DNA from 4 places in the Pantoea sp. Z09 genome. Region 3 is predicted to be linked to each of the others. Evidence: predicted binding sites of a transcription regulator. Region 3 holds the regulator's gene; each other region holds the start of a gene.
What was found. Region 3 encodes PurR, which represses purine synthesis genes. Its sites were predicted from a motif close to CANGCAAACGTTTGCNTG; they were not measured.
Positions count from the first base shown of each region.

Region 1: a site for PurR is predicted at 852-869, ahead of serA (phosphoglycerate dehydrogenase). Genes of this name have one in related genera too.
Region 2: a site for PurR is predicted at 1,954-1,971, ahead of guaD (guanine deaminase). Genes of this name have one in related genera too.
Region 4: a site for PurR is predicted at 2,017-2,034, ahead of glyA (serine hydroxymethyltransferase). Genes of this name have one in related genera too.

Region 1 is NZ_CP092373.1:747,721-751,012, reverse strand. It holds gene serA (phosphoglycerate dehydrogenase) at 1-771, opposite strand, end outside; gene rpiA (ribose-5-phosphate isomerase RpiA) at 1,052-1,711, opposite strand; gene MC269_RS03645 (LysR family transcriptional regulator ArgP) at 1,939-2,844, shown strand; gene MC269_RS03640 (oxidative stress defense protein) at 2,927-3,292, opposite strand, start outside.
Region 2 is NZ_CP092373.1:1,950,666-1,953,957, forward strand. It holds gene MC269_RS09315 (DUF1161 domain-containing protein) at 1-222, opposite strand, end outside; gene MC269_RS09320 (DUF1283 family protein) at 278-613, opposite strand; gene MC269_RS09325 (YnfA family protein) at 743-1,072, shown strand; gene ydfG (bifunctional NADP-dependent 3-hydroxy acid dehydrogenase/3-hydroxypropionate dehydrogenase YdfG) at 1,104-1,850, opposite strand; gene guaD (guanine deaminase) at 2,208-3,292, shown strand, end outside.
Region 3 is NZ_CP092373.1:2,090,078-2,093,369, forward strand. It holds gene MC269_RS10000 (C40 family peptidase) at 120-920, shown strand; gene MC269_RS10005 (YnhF family membrane protein) at 966-1,055, opposite strand; gene purR (HTH-type transcriptional repressor PurR) at 1,341-2,366, shown strand; gene punR (DNA-binding transcriptional activator PunR) at 2,363-3,268, opposite strand.
Region 4 is NZ_CP092373.1:943,635-946,926, reverse strand. It holds gene MC269_RS04540 (3-phenylpropionate MFS transporter) at 1-537, opposite strand, end outside; gene glyA (serine hydroxymethyltransferase) at 651-1,904, opposite strand; gene hmpA (NO-inducible flavohemoprotein) at 2,237-3,292, shown strand, end outside.

The sequences.
Region 1 (3,292 bases), 1.3 Mb from region 3:
ATGCTTGCTCGACAGCGCGTCACACAGCGCCGGAATATCCACCACGGTGCCGCGCGAGGCGTTGATCAGCAGCGCGCCCTTCTTCATCTGCGCCAGCTCCTGCGCGCCGATCATATCCTGGGTAGAAGGCGTTTCCGGCACGTGCAGGCTGACCACGTCGCTCATATTGAGCAGGTCGGCCAGATGACGCACCTGGGTGGCGTTGCCGAGCGGCAGTTTGTTTTCGATGTCGTAGAAGTAAACGTGCATCCCCAGGCTTTCCGCCAGCACGCCGAGCTGCATGCCGATATGGCCATAGCCGATGATGCCCAGCTTTTTGCCGCGCGCTTCAAACGAGCCGAGGGCGTTTTTATTCCAGATGCCGCGATGCGCTTTGGCGTTGGCTTCGGGAATGCCGCGCAGCATCAGCAGCATCTCGCCGATCACCAGCTCGGCGACCGAACGGGTGTTGGAGAATGGCGCGTTAAACACCGGAATGCCGCGCGTCGCCGCCGCGTTAAGGTCGACCTGGTTGGTGCCGATGCAGAAGCAGCCCACGGCGACCAGTTTTTCCGCCGCGGCGAAGATCTCTTCGGTGAGTTGGGTGCGGGAGCGAATACCGATAAAGTGCGCATCGCGAATGGCGGATTTCAGCGCATCGGCATCCAGCGCGCCTTTATGGAATTCGATGTTGGTATAACCTGCCGCCTGCAGGTTCTCCAGCGCGCTCTGATGCACGCCTTCCACCAGCAGGAATTTAATCTTGTCTTTTTCCAGTGATACCTTTGCCATTTCCCCGACCCTATTGTGATTTCAACAATGGCCGCCATAAGCGCGCCTTCTGTCAAAATATCAAAATTTACGCCTGCGGCAAGACAACCGTTTGCCTTGCCGCCAGCACGGGGAGGCCTGCGCCCAGCACATTGCCACAGAAAATCGGGAGCTGAACCGGGAACAAAGAACGAACCTGCTGTCGATGACGGTTATGTGACATAAGTCACCGAATTTAGGCGATGTAAGAAAAGATATTTTGCGCGTGCAAATAACCGGCGCGCTGAGCGCGCCGGACAGATCATTTTTCGATGGTTTTCACGCCGTCTGGCGTGCCGATCAGGGCAATATCGGCACCGCGTGTGGCAAACAGCCCGACGGTGACCACGCCCGGCAGCGCATTGATGGTTTTTTCCAGCGCACTCGGATCGAGAATGCGCAGATTGTGCACGTCGAGAATAATGTTGCCGTTGTCGGTGACGACATGCTGGCGATACTCCGGCAGGCCGCCGAGCTTAACCAGTTCGCGGGCGACATAGGCGCGCGCCATCGGGATCACCTCGACCGGCAGCGGAAAACGCCCCAGCACGTCCACCTCTTTCGAGGCGTCGGCGATGCAGATGAACTTATCCGCCACCGCCGCCACGATTTTCTCGCGCGTCAGCGCCGCGCCGCCGCCTTTGATCATCTGCATCTGCGGATTGATCTCATCCGCGCCGTCGACGTAGATGGCCAGATCGTCAATCTCGTTGAGATCGAACACCGGAATGCCGAGCGCTTTCAGCTTCAGCGTAGAGGCTTCCGAACTGGAGACCGCCCCCTCAATCTGATGTTTCACGGTGGCGAGCGCATCGATAAAGTGCGCGGCGGTAGAGCCGGTGCCGACGCCGACGACGGTGCCCGGCTGCACATATTTCAGCGCGGCCCAGCCTACGGCTTTTTTCAGTTCATCCTGGGTCATGGTATGTTTATAACCTGTGCGACAACGAAGTGCGCGTAGTATAAAGCAACGCTTGCCGAATGTGCGCGGCTGTTTAGGCTGACGTGATCGCTTTGCAAGCCGGCCCGCAAAAATGGCGCTGGCGGCCCCTTTTCTGCGGTGCGGCGCGCGTAAAGATCCGGCGCACAGCGCGTCAGATGAATTTTTTATGGCATAGTATCGTCCATCCTGAACGAGAGAGAACAATAATGAAACGCCCCGATTATCGAACGCTTCAGGCGCTGGATGCGGTGATTCGCGAACGCGGCTTTGAGCGCGCCGCACAAAAATTATGCATTACGCAGTCGGCCGTCTCCCAGCGCATCAAGCAGCTGGAAAACCTGTTTGGTCAGCCGCTGCTGGTGCGCACCGTGCCGCCGCGCCCCACCGAGCAGGGCCAGAAGCTGCTGGCGCTGCTGCATCAGGTAGAGCTGCTGGAAGAGGAGTGGCTGAGCGACGAAAACGGCGGCACGACGCCGCTGCTGCTGTCGCTGGCGGTCAACGCCGACAGTCTGGCGACCTGGCTGCTGCCGGCGTTAAAAGAGGTGCTGGCGGACTCGCCGGTGCGCCTCAATCTGCAGGTTGAAGATGAAACCCGCACCCAGGAGCGGCTGCGCCGTGGCGAAGTGGTTGGCGCGGTAAGTATTCAGCCGCAGCCGCTGCCGAGCTGCCTGGTCGATCAGCTTGGCGCGCTCGACTACCTGTTTGTCGCCTCGCCCGAGTTTGCCGCGCGCTACTTCCCCAACGGCGTGACGCGCTCGGCGCTGCTGAAAGCCCCGGCGGTCGCTTTCGACCATCTCGACGACATGCACCAGGCCTTTCTGCAGCAGAATTTCGATCTCTCGCCCGGCAGCGTGCCCTGCCATATTGTTAACTCGTCGGAAGCCTTCGTGCAGCTGGCGCGCCAGGGTTCGACCTGCTGTATGATCCCGCATCTGCAGATCGAGCGCGAACTGGCGAGCGGCGAGCTGCTGGATCTGACGCCCGGCCTGTGCCAGCGCCGCATGCTTTACTGGCACCGCTTTGCGCCGGAGAGCCGCCTGATGCGCCGCGTTACCGACGCGCTGATTTCACACGGCCATCGCGTACTGCGTCAGGATAATCTGGCCGCCTGAGTAGGTGTGCACGCGGGTAGCGTTTTAACTGGTTTGTTATCTGACAAACGGCGAAAAAAGGGGCGCTGAGCGCCCCTTTCCCTTACTGCTGCGTAGCGGCCGTGTTCGGCTTGATGTCAAACACCACATCCACCTGATCGTCAAAGTGAATGCTCTGCTGCTCGTAGGTCTGCTGCGCAGAGGTATCCGCTGCCGGCGCGGCTGCTTTATACATGCGCGCCATCGGCATCGGCTGGTAGTTGGCGACGTGATAGCGAATGCTGTAAACCGGGCCGAGCTTCGCGTTGAAGCCCTCCGCCAGCGCCGCCGCCTGCTGCGTGGCGTTATCGATCGCCGCCTTGCGCGCCTGCGCCTTGTAGCTGTCTGGGTTGGTGACGCCCAGTTCGACCGAGCGGATTTCGTTCAGGCCACTTTTCAGCGCGCCGTCCAGCAGCTCGTTCAGCTTATC
Region 2 (3,292 bases), 140 kb from region 3:
ATAGACGATTTTCTGCGAGTCGTTTTCGCAGTGGCCTACCACCTGGCCGCCCGCCTGATCGGCCTGATCGTTAGGCACGATATCCAGCGTAAACCCCGATTCCGGCACGCCGTTCTGGATAATCTTCTGGCTGATATCCGCCTTGACGGATTCACAGGAGGCGTGCGCCAGCACGGGCAGCGCCAGTAAAGTTGCGATTAACATTCCGGTCTGTTTCTTCATCACTTTCTCCTTTTGCGTAGTAAACCTTACTGACTATAGCAGCCCGCAGAAAATATCAGGGCGTGACCGGTCGGCCGGTGCGGCGATCGAGACAGCGCAGGGTGTTGGACTCCCAGTAGGCGTTGACGTTGTAGCTCTTTTCGCAGGCGTCGCGCGTATCAAAGGCGCGATCCGCTTTGTCGAACTCTTTCTCTACGCGGTTGTTCACCTTATGGCGCAGCTGCTGGGTCTCATTCCACTGCTCTTTGCTCTGGCGCGCCGCCTCATTACTGGCGGCGCTGTTGCCGTCCTCAATAATCAGGCGGCTGGTATTGGCGCTGGCCTGGACGGCGGTCAACAGCGTGCTGCCGGCCAGCAGCGCGGCGAGCAGGGTCGGAAATAATTTTTTCATCATCTCTTCCTTCAGTTGATGCCTGGCGCGGGGATGGTTCCGGCTTGCGGCAGACGGCGATTAGTATATCATCGCGCTTTCTTTGCTCACCAGTCGTGGGCAAGTTGTTTATCTTTGCGAGAGGATTGCATGCTGCTTAAAACCGCGCTGCTCTTTTTTCTTACCGCCATCGCGGAGATTGTCGGCTGTTTTTTGCCCTGGCTGTGGCTGAAAAAGGCGGGTTCTGCCTGGCTGCTGCTGCCGGCCGCGCTGAGCCTGATGGCCTTTGTCTGGCTGCTGACGCTGCATCCGGCGGCGAGCGGACGCGTCTATGCGGCCTACGGTGGCGTCTATGTGGTGACCGCGCTGCTGTGGCTGCGCGTGGTGGATGGCGTGAAGCTGAGCGCGTGGGACTGGAGCGGGGCGCTGGTGGCCTTTTGCGGCATGCTGATTATCGTGGCGGGCTGGGGCCGCGCCTGAGAAAGCCAGCCCGACGGGCTGGCCTGCTGCATCAGGGCTTGTGCACTTTCAGACCGGCCTGCGTCTGGCTTACCGGCATCATCTCCAGCGTATTGATATTGACGTGCTTCGGCAGCGTCGCCACCCAGTAGACCGCCTCGGTTACATCTTCCGCCGTCAGCGCGGTCGCGCCTTCATAGACTTTATCTGCTTTATCGTCGTCGCCTTTGAAGCGCACGTTGGAGAACTCGGTGCCGCCCACCAGGCCTGGCTCGATGTCGGTGACGCGCAGCGCGGTGCCGTGCAGGTCGGTGCGCAGGTTCAGGCTGAACTGACGCACAAAGGCTTTCGTCGCGCCGTAAACGTTGCCGCCCGCATAGGGCCAGCTTCCGGCAACGGAGCCGATATTGATAATGTGGCCGACGTTGCGCTCCACCATATCCGGCAGCAGGGCGCGCGTCATATAGACCAGACCCTTATTGTTGGTGTCGATCATGTTTTCCCAGTCTTCGACGCTGGCGCGGTGCGCCGGCTCGATACCGAGCGCCAGTCCGGCGTTATTCACCAGCACGTCGATATTGCGCCACTCGGCCGGCAGCGAAGCGATCGTCTCTTCAATAGCCGCGCGGTTGCGCACGTCGAGCTGAACGGTATAGAGGTTGTCGCCCAGCTCCTCTTTCAGCGCCTGCAACCGCTCGGCGCGGCGGCCGCTGGCGATCACTTTGTGACCTGTTTCAATGAATCGGCGGGTGATACTTTGACCAAAACCAGCGGTGGCGCCGGTAACAAAAATAATCATCTCACTGTTCCTTAACTGATTTTCAGGTTAGACCTTGCTCACCATACCACTTCATTCGCGCCGCTGCGCGGCAAAAGCGCGCTCAGGCTGTAAAGGGATTTTGCAGGCGGCCGGTTGCGCGATGGTGGCGCACGCTGCACCAGCAAGGAGCAGCGGCCTGGGCAGCAGCGTTCGGCGCGCTGCAGGCGGAAAGCGGAGCAACCGGTTGCGCATACGATACCGTTTTTTCCCTCTACGACGTAATGCTGTTTTTACATAACATATTGAATAGTGGCGCTGTTGTGGCATGGCAGTTGCAAAATCTGCCTGTTCACTCTGATCGTTATCCGCCTCCGCGCGCGGCGTTAAGGAAATACCATGTCACAGACCCAAACGGCGATTCGCGCCAGCTTTTTTGATTTTAGCGATATCGCGCACCAGCCTGAGGCCATCATGGCGCAGGCGCGCTATATCGAGGATGGCGTGCTGCTGCTGGAGGCAGGACGCATTGTCGCGCTGCACCCCTGGGCCTCGCTGACGTCGCCTCCGGCCGAGGTGATCGATCTGCGCGGCAGGCTTATCGTGCCAGGCTTTGTCGACACGCATATCCACTATCCGCAGACGGAGATGATCGGCGCCTACGGCGAGCAGCTGCTGCAGTGGCTGGATCAGTATACTTTTCCGGTTGAAAGCCAGTATCACTGCGCGGATCACGCCGCCGCCATGTCCGCCTTCTTTCTGCAGCAGCTGCTGGCGAACGGCACCACCAGCGCGCTGGTGTTCGGCACCGTGCATCCGCAGTCGGTGGAGGCGCTGTTCAGCGCGGCCGAGGCGCTGGAGATGCGGCTGATCGCCGGCAAAGTCATGATGGATCGCCACGCGCCGGACGCGCTGCTGGAAACGCCGGAGCAGAGCTACGCCGACACCCAGGCGCTGATTGAACGCTGGCACGGACGCGGCCGGCTCAGCTACGCGCTGACGCCGCGCTTTGCGCCGACCTCCTCTCCGGCGCTGCTGGAAAAGGTGCAGCAGCTGCGGCAGCGCTATCCCGACGTCTGGCTGCATACCCACCTGAGCGAAAACCCGGAAGAGGTGGCCTGGGTAAAAGCGCTGTTCCCACAGCATGACGGCTATCTCGACGTTTACCATCGCCACCAGCTGACCGGACGCCGCAGCCTGTTCGCCCATTGCCTTCACCTGGAGGAGAAAGAGTGGCAGTGCCTGCACGATACTGACTCCGCCATCGCCTTTTGCCCGACGTCGAATCTGTTTCTTGGCAGCGGCCTTTTTAACCTCAAGCGCAGCTGGCAGCAGGGCGTGAGGATTGGCATCGGTACTGACGTCGGTGCGGGCACCACTTTCAATATGCTGCAGACGATGGGAGAGGCCTACAAAGTCGGGCAACTGCAGCAGTATCGGCTCAGCGCGGCGGAGGCGTTTTATCACGCCACGCTGGGCGGCGC
Region 3 (3,292 bases):
AAAATGGCTTAACTTTTGAAAAAAACCTGGCTTAGAATGGCCCCGGCGCTGATCACCGATCAGATTTTTCTAACCTCGTTACGGCCTGTTGTCGTAACCGCTAACCCTGAAACCGGACGATGCGATTACTGATTACGCTTTTTATCTTAGCTTTCGCGCAGCTGTTTCTGAACATTGCGTCGGCTTCGCCGCAAACGCCGGTTAACGCCAGTCTGCATAAAGCGGAAAAAAAGAGCGCGCGTGAAGATGAGCGGCGCAAACGCCGTCCGGTGAAAACCAGCGCCAAAAAATCTCGCCCCTCGACTGCGCAAAAACTCAAACTGAAAAAACAGCAGAAACTCGACACGGCCGCCCTCTCTCATCCCGTCAGCGACAAGAAAAAATCCGCTAAAAACACCCGTAAGCGCTATGGTCATCAGCGCCCGTTAAGCACGGCTAAAACCGCGGGCGCCGGGCTGCTGGAAGCGGACGATCCTACCACCATTAAAATGAGCAAGTCCCATCGCCTGCGCTATCAAAAAGCGCGCGAAACCGCGATGACCAAGCTGATGGGTCAGCTGGGCAAGCCTTATCAGTGGGGCGGCACCTCGCCGCATACCGGTTTCGACTGCAGCGGCCTGGTCTGGTACGCCTATAAGGACTTAGTGAAATTCCGTATCCCGCGCACCGCCAATGAGATGTACCACCTGCGCGACGCCGCAGAGGTGAAGCGCGAGTCGCTGGAGAAAGGCGATCTGGTCTTCTTCCGCATCAACGGCCGCGGCACGGCGGATCACGTTGGGGTTTACCTCGGCAACGGCAAGTTTATTCAGTCGCCGCGCACCGGGAAAGATATTCAGATTAGCGCGCTGTCGGAAGATTACTGGCAGCGCCACTATATCGGCGCGCGCCGTATGATGACGCCGAAAACCATTCGCTAAGAAAAAAGAAAACCGGGGATGTCCCCGGTTTTTTTATTGCTGCTGTTAGTGCATCACGGCGGTAAAGCTAAAGGCCACGATCATCAGCAGCGCCGCGCCGGTGGTCATCAGCGCCAGTTTTAAATCTGTGCTCATAGCTACTCCTTATCCACACATTTGTCAGGGTCTTGCGGATTTTCCCACAGTCGCCGGTAAAAATCTCGTTTTATCCCGCAAGCCTTGCTAGAATCCCCGCCTTTGTTGCGCAACTGACGCAACGCCCGTGCCGTTCGCACGCAACAGCCCCTGTTTTGTCCTGCCCAGTGCGTGTTTCACCGACAAAAAACTGTAGCGAATTAACAGAAAACCATCCTGGCGGACGCAAACGATTAACATTATGCTTATCAGCGGCTTACTGATAAGTTCTGGAGTCTCTTTTTAATGGCAACAATCAAAGATGTCGCGAAGCGTGCCGGTGTCTCCACAACCACCGTTTCTCACGTTATCAATAAAACGCGCTTTGTCGCGGAAGAGACGCGCAACGCCGTCTGGCAGGCGATTCAGGAACTGCACTACTCGCCCAGCGCCGTTGCGCGTAGCCTGAAGGTCAATCACACGAAAACGCTGGGGCTGCTTGCCACCTCCAGCGAGGCACCCTATTTCGCCGAAATCATCGAGGCGGTTGAGCATCACTGCTTTGAGCGCGGCTATACCCTGATCCTCGGCAATGCTCACAACGATCTGCAGAAACAGCGCGCCTACCTGTCGATGATGGCGCAAAAGCGCGTCGATGGCCTGCTGGTGATGTGCTCTGAGTATCCTGACGACCTGCTGAAGATGCTGGAAGAGAACCGCAATATTCCCATGGTGGTCATGGACTGGGGCGAATCGCGCGCCGACTTTACCGATACCGTGCTGGATAACGCTTTCCAGGGCGGCTATCTGGCGGGACGCTATCTGATCGAACGCGGTCACCGCGATATCGGCGCCATTCCCGGCCAGCTGGAGCGCAACACCGGCGGCGGACGCCACGCGGGCTTTTTAAAAGCGCTGGAGGAAGCGGGCATCGCGGTGCGCGCGGAGTGGATCGTGCAGGGTGATTTCGAGCCGGAGTCGGGCTACCAGGCGATGCAGCAGATCCTGCAGCAGAAGCAGCGCCCGACGGCGATTTTCTGCGGCGGCGATATCATGGCGATGGGCGCTATCTGCGCCGCCGACGAGATGGGACTGCGCGTGCCGCAGGATATTTCGGTGATCGGCTATGACAACGTGCGCAACGCGCGCTACTTCACGCCAGCGCTGACCACCGTGCATCAGCCGAAAGCGCAGCTGGGCGAGAAAGCGCTGGAGATGCTGCTGGACCGCATCACCAGCAAACGCGAAGAGTCGCAGACCATTGAGGTGCATCCGACCCTGATCGAGCGCCGCTCGGTCGGCGACGGCCCGTTCCGCGACTACCGCCGTTAATCCTCGCTCAGCCACTCCTGATTCAGGGTTTGCGCATCGCCCAGATAGCTAAGCAGCCAGCCTAGCGCGGGCGATGCGCCCGCTTCCGACCAGCTGACGCAGCAGGGACTCTCGGGAAAAGGCGCCGGCAGCGTCAGCTCCGCCAGATCGCCTTTATCCAGCAACGGGCGCGCCAGATGGCCCGGCATCATCGCCACGCATAATCCCTCCAGCACACACGCCAGCCCCGCCTGCCAGTCCGGCACCACCAGCCGTCGCTGATTGTCGAGCGTCCAGGTCATGCGGCGCGGCAGCGCGCGCGCGGTATCCTCCAGCACCAGCGACGGCCAGGCGCGCAGCGCGTCGTCATCGAGCCGCGGCAGCCGGGTGAGCGGATGCTGGCGCGCCACCACGCAGCGCCAGTTGAGCGCGCCCATATCGCGAAAGGAGAAGCGGCCGCCGACCGGGATCGCCTGCGTCGCGCCGATGGCGACGTCGACGCGTCCGTCAGCCAGCGCATCCCAGACGCCGTTAAAAACTTCGTAGCTGATGTGCAATTCCATGTCGGGGAAGTGACGGTAGAAGTCGGTCACCAGCTGACGGCTGCGTGGTAGCTTGACGATGCGATCCACCGCGATGCTCAGCTGCCCGCGCCAGCCGTTCGCCAGCTGCTGGCACTGACGCCGGGTGGCAAGCATTTTTTTGATAACCTCGCGCCCCTCGCGCACAAAATGTTCGCCCGCGGCGGTCAACGCCACGTTGCGATGCTGACGTTCGAACAGCGGCACCGCCAGCCAGGTTTCCAGCTGACGCACCGTATAGCTGACGGCAGAGGGCACGCGGTGCAGCTCTTCGGCGGCCGCACTAAAGCTGCCGGTGCGCGCCACCGCGTCAACCACCTCCAGGGCATATTCAGACCACATGCTTTTTCCCTTCAAATTTTTTCA
Region 4 (3,292 bases), 1.1 Mb from region 3:
AAGCGGCGGCAACAGCATGCCGCCCAGCATCGCCAGCACGCCGACCGAGAGCAGCGCCAGGATCGCCTGCGACGACCAGTGATTCACCAGCAGCCCGGTCAGCGCCGAGCTGATGACGAACGCCAGCGAGCCCCACAGCCGCACCGGACCGTACTTCAGTCCAATCTGCTGCGTCCAGGTGGCGGCCAGCGCATCGCTGAGCGGCACCAGCGGCGAGAAGAAAAGATTGAAGCCCACCATCACCAGCAGCAGCCACAGCCACTGCTGCCCGACCCAGTAGCCAGCGGCAAACAGGCAGGTCATCAGCGCCAGCAGCCGCAGCGCGGTGATCAGCTGCGCCGGATGCTTCACCTGCGATGCGATCAGCAGGCTGCCCATAAAGCGCGCCACCATGCCGCAGCCGAGCAGCAACCCGATTTTTTCCGCGTCGAGTCCGATGCCCTTTAACCAGACGCCCCAAAACGGCAAATAGATGCCGTAGCAAAAAAAGTAAGTGAAATAGCCGAGACCGAGCCATTTTGCCGAGCCGATCGCCATTCTGCCTCCCGCAGTAACCGTCCATAATAAGAATTGCGCGCTACTTTAGCCTAAAAGCGGCAATAAAAAAGGATGGCCGAGGCCATCCTTTATCGCGGTCACACGCTAAATGCTCAGGCGTAAACCGGCAGACGCGCGCAGACGTCCAGCACTTTCTGCTTGATGCGTTCGATGGTCGCTTCGTCGTTAACGTTGTCCAGCACGTCGGCGATCCAGCCAGCCAGCTCGCGCACTTCCGCCTCTTTAAAGCCGCGACGGGTTACGGCAGGGGTCCCGATACGCACGCCAGAGGTGACGAACGGACTTTTCGGGTCGTTCGGCACGCTGTTTTTATTGACGGTAATATTGGCGCGGCCCAGCGCGGCATCCGCTTCTTTACCGGTCAGGTTTTTGCTTACCAGATCGATCAGGAACAGGTGGTTATGGGTACCGCCTGAGACGATGTCGTAGCCGCGCTCGATCAGCACTTCCACCATCGCTTTAGCGTTCTTCGCCACCTGCTGCTGGTAGGTTTTGAACTCCGGCTCCATCGCCTCTTTGAACGCCACCGCCTTACCGGCGATAACGTGCATCAGCGGACCGCCCTGCCCGCCCGGGAAGACGGCAGAGTTGAGTTTCTTGTAAAGATCTTCGTCGCCGCCTTTCGCCAGGATCAGGCCGCCGCGCGGACCCGCCAGGGTTTTATGGGTGGTCGAGGTGACGATGTGCGCATGCGGCACGGGCGTCGGATAGACGTCAGCGGCCACCAGGCCCGCCACGTGCGCCATATCGACGAACAGGTAAGCGCCGACGCTGTCAGCGATTTCACGCATTTTCGCCCAGTCGCAGACACCGGAATAGGCTGAGAAGCCGCCGACGATCATTTTCGGCTGATGGGTTTTCGCCAGTTCGGCCAGTTCGTTGTAGTCGATTTTGCCGCTCTCATCGATGCCGTAAGGCACGACGTTGTAAAGCTTGCCGGAGAGGTTGACCGGCGAACCGTGAGTCAGGTGACCGCCGTGCGCCAGGTTCATACCCAGGATGGTGTCGCCCGGCTGCAGCAGCGCGGTGTAGACGGCGAAGTTAGCCTGCGATCCGGAGTGCGGCTGCACGTTGGCGAAATCGGCGCCGAACAGCGCTTTCGCGCGATCGATGGCCAGCTGCTCAACGATGTCGACATATTCACAACCGCCGTAGTAGCGTTTTCCCGGATACCCTTCCGCGTATTTATTGGTGAGCTGCGAACCTTGCGCCTGCATTACACGTGGGCTGGTGTAGTTTTCAGAAGCAATCAGTTCAATGTGCTCTTCCTGACGCACTTTCTCTTGCTCCATCGCCTGCCACAACTCGGCATCATAATCGGCAATGTTCATTTCACGCTTTAACATCCGCATCTCCTGACTCAGCTAACTTTTTAACGGCGGTTTAGGCTCCCTTAAGGAGCAAAGGCCAACAGTGTAAACCGTTTTGCCAGGGGACGGTAGCGCCAATTCGCCCTGACACGCAAACGATTGGCTAGCCGCTGGCAAAGGTTTTTTACGCTTTTCCGCCTGCTGGCATTACCACGATTTTTCCTCAGGTTGTGACGCAGATTTTTTTAATTTGTACCTAAAGCTTGCCACCAAAACCCCCTGATTTCCCTGCGGGTTATTTACAAGCTTTGATGCGCGATCATAACATGTATTTAAAATACAACTTTAAGTAACTCGAGGATCCTCCCATGCTTGACGCACAAACCATCGCCACCGTGAAATCGACTCTTCCCGCTGTTGCCGCCGTCGGACCAAAACTGACCGCGCATTTTTATGACCGCATGCTGTCGCAGCATCCCGAACTGAAAAACGTGTTCAATATGAACAACCAGCGCAACGGCGATCAGCGCGAAGCGCTGTTTAACGCCATCTGCGCCTATGGGGCGAATCTCGATAATCTGGCGGCGCTGCTGCCGGCGGTAGAAAAAATCGCGCAGAAACACACCAGCCTGCTGATTAAGCCAGAGCAGTACGCCATCGTTGGCGAAAACCTGCTGGCGACGATTAAAGAGCTGCTGAATCCGGGCGAGGAAGTGCTGGCGGCATGGGGACGCGCCTATGGCGTGCTGGCGGATGTGTTTATCCAGCGTGAAGAGGCGATTTATCAGGAAACCGAACAACTGCAGGGCGGCTGGCGCGGCACGCGCGCCTTCCGCATTAGCGCCATCGAGGCGCAGAGCGCGGTGATTAAGAGCTTTACCCTGACGCCGGTGGATGGCGGCCTTGTCGCACCGTTTAAGCCAGGCCAGTATCTCACCGTGCAGCTGCATCCTGTGGAATTCGCCTTTCAGCAGAATCGCCAGTACTCTCTGACCCACACCAGCAACGGCAAAACCTACCGTATCGCGGTGAAGCGCGACGCGCAGGGCAGCGTTTCCGGCTGGCTGCATGACAAAGCGCAGGTGGGCGATGTGCTGGAGCTGACCGCGCCGCACGGCGACGTCTTTATGGATGTCACGACCGATACGCCAGTGGCGCTGATTTCGGCGGGCGTCGGCGTCACGCCGACGCTGGCGATGCTGCACGCGCTGGCCGAGCAGCAGCACGCCGCGCCGGTAACCTGGCTGCACGCCACGGAAAACGGCGCGCAGCACGCCTTTGCCGATGAAGTGGCGCAAACCGGCGCTCGCCTGCGCGATTTCAGTAAGCGCGTCTGGTATCGCGTGCCGGAAGCCGCTGACGCAGGCCGTTTCGACGCCGAAGGCACCCTGGATCTGGCCAGCGAATCCGCGCGGTTACAGGAT